2 regions of the Shewanella polaris genome follow, and region 1 is predicted to be linked to the other one. Evidence: predicted binding sites of a transcription regulator. Region 1 holds the regulator's gene; the other holds the start of a gene.
What was found. The regulator MetJ, encoded in region 1, represses methionine synthesis genes. The targets are predictions, from matches to a motif close to TAGACGTCTAGACGTCTA.

Region 1 (4,733 bases):
CTTGTGGGACCAAAGTCACTAAGCTGAGTGCATCCTGATAAACCGGCTTAGCATCACGACTTAATAAGCGGGCAAAACTGCGCCTAAAGTGATGCGCATCGGCACTGACTAATGCCACTAAGCCTAAGTCGGTTTGCACTGTGACGTCGTCAATCAATAGTTCATTGCCATGCAGAGCCAATAATGCCAACAGTTGCTTTTGGCTTTCGAGGGTAAATGCTAATTCAAATTTATGTTGAGCTAATTCCCAATAGGCTAATGGCGTTAGCCCTGCCTCATTAAATATAGTCAGTAAAGGTGCAAGAGCAGAGCCCATTTTAAAACCAATCAATACCACTTCGTTTAAATTAGTCACAACAGGAGCACTGGCCGATGAACTCTGCGGCGCAATAAGCGTAAAATCGGTATGCGAGGCATAACTTGAGCGCACAGCAAGGCTAACGTGGGTATTAAATAATGGTTGTAATGTACGAGAATGTAATACGGGTGAGCCTAAACGCGCTAAACGGTCGGCTTCTGCTAGAGACATACTCTTGAGCAACTTAGCGTCATTGATTTTATTCGGATCGGCATTAAAGACCCCTTCAACATCGGTCCAAATCGTCACACGTTCAATGTCCGCTAAACTGGCAATTAATGTGGCACTAAAATCTGAACCATTGCGGCCCAGTAATAAAGTATCACCATGACTATTTGCGCAAATAAAGCCCGTTATCACTAAACGCTCTTGTGGATGTCGAGCTAATAAGGTTTGCACTTTCTCACGCGATTGCGCCACTAAAATATTAGGAATAGCACCTTCATCAGCAACTAAAATAGAACATGCATCAACATTACTGGCTGCTACGCCCATTTCTCGTAACAATGCAGCCATGAGGCGAGCGGACCAACGTTCACCAAAACTCACCACATGGTTTAATTGGTAATCATTATGTTGTTCTAAGGACAACAAACTGACTAACTGAGATTTATCAGTCGACAAACGTTCACGTAAATCACGTGCTTGTTCATTTGACAGTAATTGCTCAATTAACGTCTGCTGATAACTAATCAGTACTTGTAGCTCTTCTTGCCACAATTGACCACTGTCACGAAGGCTCAGTAATTTGTATAAGAAGTTAGTCGTTTTACCGGCGGCGGATACCACCACAAGATCATCACTTTGACCGTGGGTAAGCAAAATATGTGCAACACGGCGATAGCAGTCTGCATCCGCTAAACTAGAACCACCAAACTTATGTAAATGACTTCGCGCCATTACTGACTCCTTAAACAACTACGACTTTTATTGCGACGGCTTCTTGTTGCAATTAACGCTTTATGCAATAAATAGTGGTGCAATGAACTCTTTTTTGCATTTTAATCATGCCACAAATGCATATTTTGTTATTTTACTCAAACCACAGCTAACATAAACTCAAATTAAGCTTATTTAATTGCCGCTACGGCAGCTAAACCAGCTTTCAGATCGGCAAGTAGATCTTCAGCGTCTTCAATACCGACTGATAGTCTCAATAAAGTCTCTTTAATACCAGCCTCTTGCCTTGCTTGTGGGTCCATTGCTCTATGGGTCATAGTGGCCGGAACGGCGACTAAACTTTCCACTCCGCCTAAACTTTCAGCAATACTGAACAAAGACAATGCCTGTAAAAAGGCAACCACTTCGGCTTCACCGCCCTGCAATTCAAAACTTAACATAGCGCCAAAGCCTTGTTGTTGTTTTGCCGCAATGTCGTGACCTGGATGATCTTTTAAACCCGGGTAGTGAACCTTGGTAACCACATCACTAGCGCTGAGTAGCTCAACAATCTTTTGCGCGTTACGTTGATGCTCACGAATTCGCACAGCAAGCGTTCGTAGGCCACGCAGTGTTAAGTAACTGTCAAACGCAGACCCCGTCAGCCCAAGGGTGTTTGACCACCAATGCAATAATTCACCTAATTCAGGATCTTTAGCCACAACCGCGCCACCGACGACATCGCTGTGACCGTTGATGTATTTAGTGGTTGAATGGATCACTATGTCAGCACCTAATAATAAAGGTTGCTGTAATATCGGTGATAAAAAGGTGTTATCTACCGACACCAACGCGCCAACGTCATGGCAAGCATGACTGACGGCTTCGATATCAATCACTCTAAGTAAAGGATTTGAGGGGGTTTCTAACCACACCATTTTAGGTTTCTGGGCAATGGCTTTACTCAATGCTTGGCTATCTGTTTGATCAACAACTAACAACTTAAATTGGCCTTTTTTCGCCAAATTAGTAAATAAACGATAACTGCCACCATAACAATCGTGCGGTACAACCAATAAATCATCAGGGCCAAGTAAGCTGGTGACTAAAGTAATCGCCGCCATACCAGTACAGGTCACCACACCAGTAGCACCTTGTTCAAGTTTGGCGAGCGCCTCCCCTAAAATACACCGAGTAGGATTACCTGAACGACTATAATCAAACTCACGAGGATTATTATGACCATCGAATGAATAATTAGTCGATAAATAAATAGGCGGTACAATTGCACCATGTTGTGTGTCTGTTTCAATACCTTGGCGAACGGCCAATGTGGCGCTTTTATGTTTTGTCATAATTGATTCCTAAAATGTCACAAACACACAAGTAGATGTCTAGACGTCCAAATTTACCGAAAAGTTCTGCATCCGTCAACAAAATAGACGCGTAGACGTCTAAACATCAAGAAATCTATTTGCATCGAGGTTAAATAGTCGCAATAATTTGACTAGAGCTTGTAACGGTTTAAAATCCGCACCGTATTTATCGTTAAGGGTAAGTTAATGACTGAATGGAATGGCGAATATATTAGCCCATATGCCGAACATGGCAAAAAAAATGAACAAGTAAAAAAGATTACAGTTTCGATACCGCTAAAAGTATTAAAAATACTAACAGATGAACGCACTAGACGTCAGATCAATAATCTGCGTCATGCAACTAACAGTGAACTGCTATGTGAAGCATTTTTGCATGCATATACAGGTCAACCATTACCTTATGACGGTGATTTATCAAAAGATGAACCGGACAGCATTCCAAGTGAAGCTAAAAAGATAATGGATGATATGGGCATCGAATGGGAAGAGCTGGAATAATCCACAGGTTAGTGACAACGTCATCGACTTGGAAACTACCCTAATACGAAGTAGTCTTGTTTTAAAAGAGAACATATGATGTCGTTTATCGATCCTACAACCTTGATACTGGCATCAATTATCGTTTTTTTAGGCGCGTTAACCCAGAGCTTAATTGGTTTTGGGTTAGCCGTTGTTGCTAGTCCCCTGCTGTATATTGTTAACCCTCAACTAGTGCCAGTACCAATTATTGCAATGGGATTTGCCATTTCTGCAATGACCTTATTTAGAGAACGCAACCACCTGCAATTTAATGGTTTACAATATGCTTTGCTCGGGCGGATCCCCGGCGGATTTTTAGGCGCTGGGTTATTACTGTTTGCACCACAAGCCATATTAGGTTTAGTGATTGCCGCTATTGTATTTATTGCTGTGATATTAAGTGTTTATCGCATTACAGCCCCCATCAATCGCATCAGTTTATTTATCGCGGGGGTATTTTCGGGCATATTTGGCAACATCGCCGCCATTGGTGGTCCACCTATGGCGATTTTACTTGCAGGCCAAGATCCTAGTAAATTTAGAGCTGCACTGTCTGCATTCTTCGTACTCAGTTCACTGATTGCTTTAGCTATTCTAGCCATAGTCGGCTTGGTTGAGATGAAACATTTGTGGTTGTCGCTAATGTTATTCCCTTCCGTTGTTACCGGTTACTTGGTCTCTGGATTGTTAATTAACCATGTCGATAAAAATAAAACCCGCATTGTGACCTTAATATTATGTAGTATCAGTGCGACTTTGTTAGTGGTTAAATCGACCAGCGCACTAATCAACTAATCAACTAATCAACCTAGTAACTCATAATGAGCTAACTATTCTCTCATTATGAGTAATTAAACCTTACCCAAAAAAATTTTCCCCTAAAGGCTTCCACCAAAATAATACACTAAATTATTTTTCCCTATCCATAATTGTTGTTCCAAATCCACTGCGAAATTTTTTATCTCTATAGCAAATTGAATATTGTCACGAAAGAGATCCACATCACATAAGTCCATTAGATTTGATTCAATTAACTTTTTTTCAATTAGATTTTTCTCATGAACATGATCTACTTCAAATTAACACTACTCACTTTTAGGTAACATTATTCACAGCAAAGAAATAAACATAAATTGCAAACGCACCACTAATAAGAAGCCCTATAGAGGATAAAATGATGAACACATACGTTAAAGTTGGTATCGCACTCGCTATTGCATTATCACTAGGTAGCCAAGCAATGGCAGCCGAAGGTGGTAACCCTAAAAAAGGCAAACATCTTTACAAAAAAGAATGTAAAGCTTGCCACAGCGCCGATAGTGAAGGCCCAGAACTTACTCCGATGGCTAAAACTATGAGTCAATGGGATCGCTTTTTCTCTCGAGATAAACATAAAGCTAAACCTGCCGTTTTTGAGGCTCTATCAGAAAAAGACTTGAAAGACATTCAACAGTTTTTATATGACCACGCAGCCGATTCTGATCAGCCAGCAACTTGTGGCTAAATCATAAAAGCTGAGAGCCTTTCGCTCTAAGCAAAACATAAGCAAATAAACAATCCAAAAAATTGGGGCTTCGCCTCAGGGATTTTTACAACAA
Region 2 (4,733 bases), 250 kb from region 1:
TAATAAATTGAGTTTTCCTTTTGAAAAATCAATTTGCTGCACTAATGATATCGCCTTCATCAGATCAGCTTCTTGAGTCATTAAGCTATCGACACAAGCTTTCATGGTTGAATCTGACGGAGCCAGTTGCAGTAAGTTACCTTGCTGAGCGTAATGACCAGAAAATTGATTACAACTATTATTACCTGTTAGCTGACCATTTGGGGCAAACACTAAATTTGCTGGGCTATTATTAATGGTTGGAGTATCGAGGACAACGTCTACATGCCAACGACCCATTAATTGTTCATTAGAGACAACTTGTGGTTGGCTTTGGCAAGCACTAAGGCCTAAAAATATTACAGTGGCGCCGAGAATATGCTTTATCATGCTGAGAGGGGTCCAAAAACGAAAACATTGCGGTTATTCTACTACTTGAACAGTAATAAAAGAGTAAATAAATGTAATGTTTTGGATGAATTAACATTATTTAACCTATTAAAGAGTCTCAAATGATCAAAATAGTCAAAGTATTGCATTTTGTTGGGGTAATCATGTTGTTGCTGGGCGTAGGACTATACTGGCAAAGTGATCTTGCTCAACAAGTCAGCGGCATGTTGGTTATCGCTTTACTTATTGGTGTGGGCACATTAATTATGTCTCCGTTACCTGTTGCGCTAGTGATAGAATGGGCTAAGAATCAATCTCCCAATTCAGAGTCAAAGGAATAATCATTGTCATTTATTATCCGTAAGGCGTTATTAACCGATGTTGCTGCCATAGTGCAGTTAGAGCGTGCTCATGTTGATGATGAGTTGTTAGACTCTAATAGCCAACTACATGCTCATTCGCTGAGAAAAGGTGAGGTTATTCAGTTAATTAATCAACATTGGTTTCTTGTCGCAGAAGAACAAGGGCATATTGTTGGTTATGTGATGGCTGCAAAATGGTCATTTTTTTCCGCACAACCTTTATACCGCCATATTATTCAAAAAATTAAGTTTGCCGATTTAAATGGTCAAGCAATATCAACAACTAACTCTTGTCAATATGGCCCCGTTTGGATTCAAGAGTCGAAGCGTGGTCAAGGTATTTTCGCGGCGTTAGTGAGTGAATTAAAACGGCAAGTACGTGATACTTTTCCATTTATGGTGACCTATGTCGCCGCCGACAACGCTCGTTCATTGGCTGCGCATAAACAAAAAGCGGCAATGACAGAGATTGATCAATTTAGCTTTGAGCAACGTGATTATTACTTACTTGCGACGAGTAATATTGCTTGATTAGCAACATAGGCTAAGCAGTTAAAATGAGTTTACATCAACATGGTTACTTATTAATAATATGACGAACATTGATTTTGAAACACTTTTTGCACCATACCTAAGCTTAAGACTTTCGGCGTTTGACAACGTGAAGTTAATTGCTGCAGTACTGTCTGATGCTGGGGAACCGTATCAATGTATTGAAGCGCACTTTCAAGATGCGGTTAATTCTCAAGTGCAACATTCTGGGTATTTTGTTCGTTGGAAAGAGATGTGGATATTTTGTGGCATAACCAATGATTATAATGCTGCAATAACATTGGCTTCCCAAATAGAGCTGATTAACACGGCCTCAATCATTGTTAAAGATGTGCCGATTATGACCATGCAGCAAGTGTCGTTTATGTGTATTGAAACGGCCCATTTCGATCACTGCTAATTGACTTACAAGTGCTGTCTTGATGTAAGTTTAAGTTGATTTAAGATTAGACTGAATTAGGTTTATTTGAATTGGACTTATTCTGACTTAAGCCCATTGATGTCATTTAGCTCACTAAGTTGCATCAATATTAATGGTCGCTGTTCACTGTGATACCGGTGATATAATTGAGTTATTTCTGCTGGCAATGTGGATAATTCACTTGGCTCTCTTACTATAAATTGCTGTTGTTGATATAAACTTATTAACCACGGATGGGCAAATAAGAAACAATCTTTAACGATTAATTTTGGTGCGATAAATTTTAATAGTTGAGTTGATACTTGCTGGCCACGATAGTCAGGATGGACTAACAATCCACTTATTAATTGATATTGGCCTACAGGTTTAACTCTTATTGCGGCAATGATTATTTGCTGGCTCAATTCTGTGTCATTCGTGAGTGTTGGTTGAACATGATGGATGACAGCAACAGATTCTTTTTGGGCCAATCGAGCATAAGGCATATGTTGACGGTAGAATAATTTGATTGCGGACCATTCTCTAATGGCAACAGAAGGTTGCTGATTTCCAGTTATCTTTGTGTTTAGCCAAGTTGGTTGATACATAATGTGAGCCATTTTAAAATCAAATAATGATGTTATTAATGTTATATGTTGTTATTGCTACAAAACAGAAAAAATAAAACCGCCTAATGGCGGTTTTATTTTTCTATGCTATTAACTTAGTTTACAAATTCTAGGTTAAAACGACATAGACAGTTAGCTTATTATAATCCAGCGTCTGCACGAAGGATTTCAGCTTTATCTGTTGCTTCCCAAGGGAAGATATCTCGACCAAAGTGGCCATAAGCAGCAGTCTGTTGATAGATTGGACGTGCTAAATCTAACATTGCTGTTAAGCCATATGGACGTAGTTCAAAGTGTTGACGAACCAATTTAATTAACACTTCTTGAGACACCTTACCAGTACCGAAAGTTTCGATACTGATAGAGGTTGGTTCTGCAACACCAATCGCATAAGACACTTGTAACTCGCAACGATCAGCAAGACCCGCAGCAACAATATTTTTAGCCACATAACGTGCAGCATAAGCAGCACTACGGTCAACTTTTGATGGGTCTTTACCAGAGAAAGCACCACCACCATGACGCGCCATGCCACCATATGTGTCAACGATAATTTTACGTCCTGTTAGTCCACAGTCACCAACGGGTCCGCCAATAACAAAACGCCCTGTAGGGTTAATAAAGTATTTAGTGTCTTTATTTAACCATTGTTCAGGTAACACAGGCTTAATGATGGTTTCCATTACGGCTTCAATCAAATCAGCTTGTTTAATGTCTTCACGATGTTGAGTTGATAATACAATTGCATCAATGCCAATGATTTTGCCGTTATCGTAGGCAAAAGTGACTTGGCTTTTCGCATCTGGACGTAACCACGGTAGTGTACCGTTTTTGCGCACTTCAGACTGACGCTTAACTAATTTATGGGCGTAAGTAATAGGTGCAGGCATTAATACATCAGTTTCATTGCTTGCATAACCGAACATTAAGCCTTGATCGCCAGCGCCTTGCTCAGCAGGATCGGCACGATCAACACCTTGATTAATATCTGGAGACTGTTTGCCAATGGCATTTAGTACTGCACATGAATCTGCATCAAAACCCATATCTGAATTGGTGTAGCCAATTTCGCGTACCGTTTTGCGGGTAATTTCTTCAATATCTACCCAAGCAGAAGTGGTAACTTCACCACCTACTAATACCATACCGGTTTTAACATACGTTTCGCACGCAACACGAGCTTTTGGATCTTGCTCAAGTATCGCGTCTAATACCGCATCAGAAATCTGATCGGCTATTTTATCTGGATGACCTTCTGAGACAGACTCAGAGGTAAACAAGTGCTTTGCCATAATAGGGGAATCTCGTTGGTTGCAATTGAATATACGTCTAGACGGCTATTTTAGTCGAATTTGATTTTGATAACACCCCCCTATACGAATTTATCTCGAGAATTGTGCACTAATGCATGAATATTTTTTATTCACAAAAACAATGTTTAGTAGGAAGGCTAATTAAATCTATGATTCAAAATGTTATTTTTGGGGTTTAACTATTGTATTTAATCACTCTGCTGCTAAGAGTTGAACAATATCAGTGTGAGTTATTCGGTTTTCACCAGTAATGAAAGACGATGTTTTATTACTATTGAGGTTTTTTTGACTGTTGTTGTCAATAAATAGTTACTCGTATAGTGAGTATTGATTATGGATATCTGATCAGTTTGTATAATGAAATAATTTAGCTTTTTGTACTTCTATATGAGCAAAATCCAGTTAGTTGATCATTAAAATGTGTAATGAGAGTAATTTTAATTTGCGTCATATCGCCTTGTAGGGGAAAATATGGCTTCACAATTGCCAGCTAGATCATAAAAACAAGCAGGAGAGAGCATGTCATCTCGTAAAGTACTCGCTAATGCCATTCGCGCCCTAAGTATGGATGCGATTCAAAAAGCCAATTCTGGCCATCCCGGTGCCCCGATGGGCATGGCTGATATCGCCGAAGTGCTATGGAATGATTTTCTAAAGCACAATCCAACTAATCCTAAGTGGGTCGATCGCGATCGTTTTGTGTTATCAAACGGTCATGGCTCTATGCTTATATATTCTTTACTGCATTTATCTGGTTATGCATTACCTATGGAAGAGCTAAAGCAATTCCGCCAATTGCATTCAAAAACTCCAGGACATCCTGAATATGGTTACACTCCAGGCATTGAAACGACTACCGGCCCTTTAGGCGCTGGTATCAGTAACGCTGTGGGTATGGCTATTGCAGAAAAAACCTTAGCGGCTCAATTTAACCGTCCGGGACACGACATTGTCGATCATTTTACATATTGTTTCTTGGGTGATGGTTGTTTAATGGAAGGTATTTCTCATGAAGCCTGTTCATTAGCCGGAACGTTAGGTCTTGGCAAGTTAGTGGCATTCTGGGATGACAACGGTATTTCAATCGATGGTAATGTTGAAGGCTGGT

Region 2: metK (methionine adenosyltransferase) is a predicted target of MetJ. The motif match lies at 3,635-3,652, and genes of this name have one in related genera.

What each region holds. Positions count from the first base shown of each region.
Region 1 is NZ_CP041036.1:4,096,551-4,101,283, forward strand. It holds gene FH971_RS17880 (bifunctional aspartate kinase/homoserine dehydrogenase II) at 1-1,258, opposite strand, end outside; gene metB (cystathionine gamma-synthase) at 1,429-2,592, opposite strand; gene metJ (met regulon transcriptional regulator MetJ) at 2,800-3,114, shown strand; gene FH971_RS17895 (sulfite exporter TauE/SafE family protein) at 3,190-3,930, shown strand; gene FH971_RS17900 (c-type cytochrome) at 4,310-4,639, shown strand.
Region 2 is NZ_CP041036.1:3,842,655-3,847,387, reverse strand. It holds gene FH971_RS16700 (META domain-containing protein) at 1-369, opposite strand, end outside; gene FH971_RS16695 (hypothetical protein) at 492-710, shown strand; gene FH971_RS16690 (GNAT family N-acetyltransferase) at 714-1,262, shown strand; gene FH971_RS16685 (hypothetical protein) at 1,324-1,683, shown strand; gene FH971_RS16680 (GNAT family N-acetyltransferase) at 1,761-2,291, opposite strand; gene metK (methionine adenosyltransferase) at 2,453-3,604, opposite strand; gene tkt (transketolase) at 4,145-4,733, shown strand, end outside.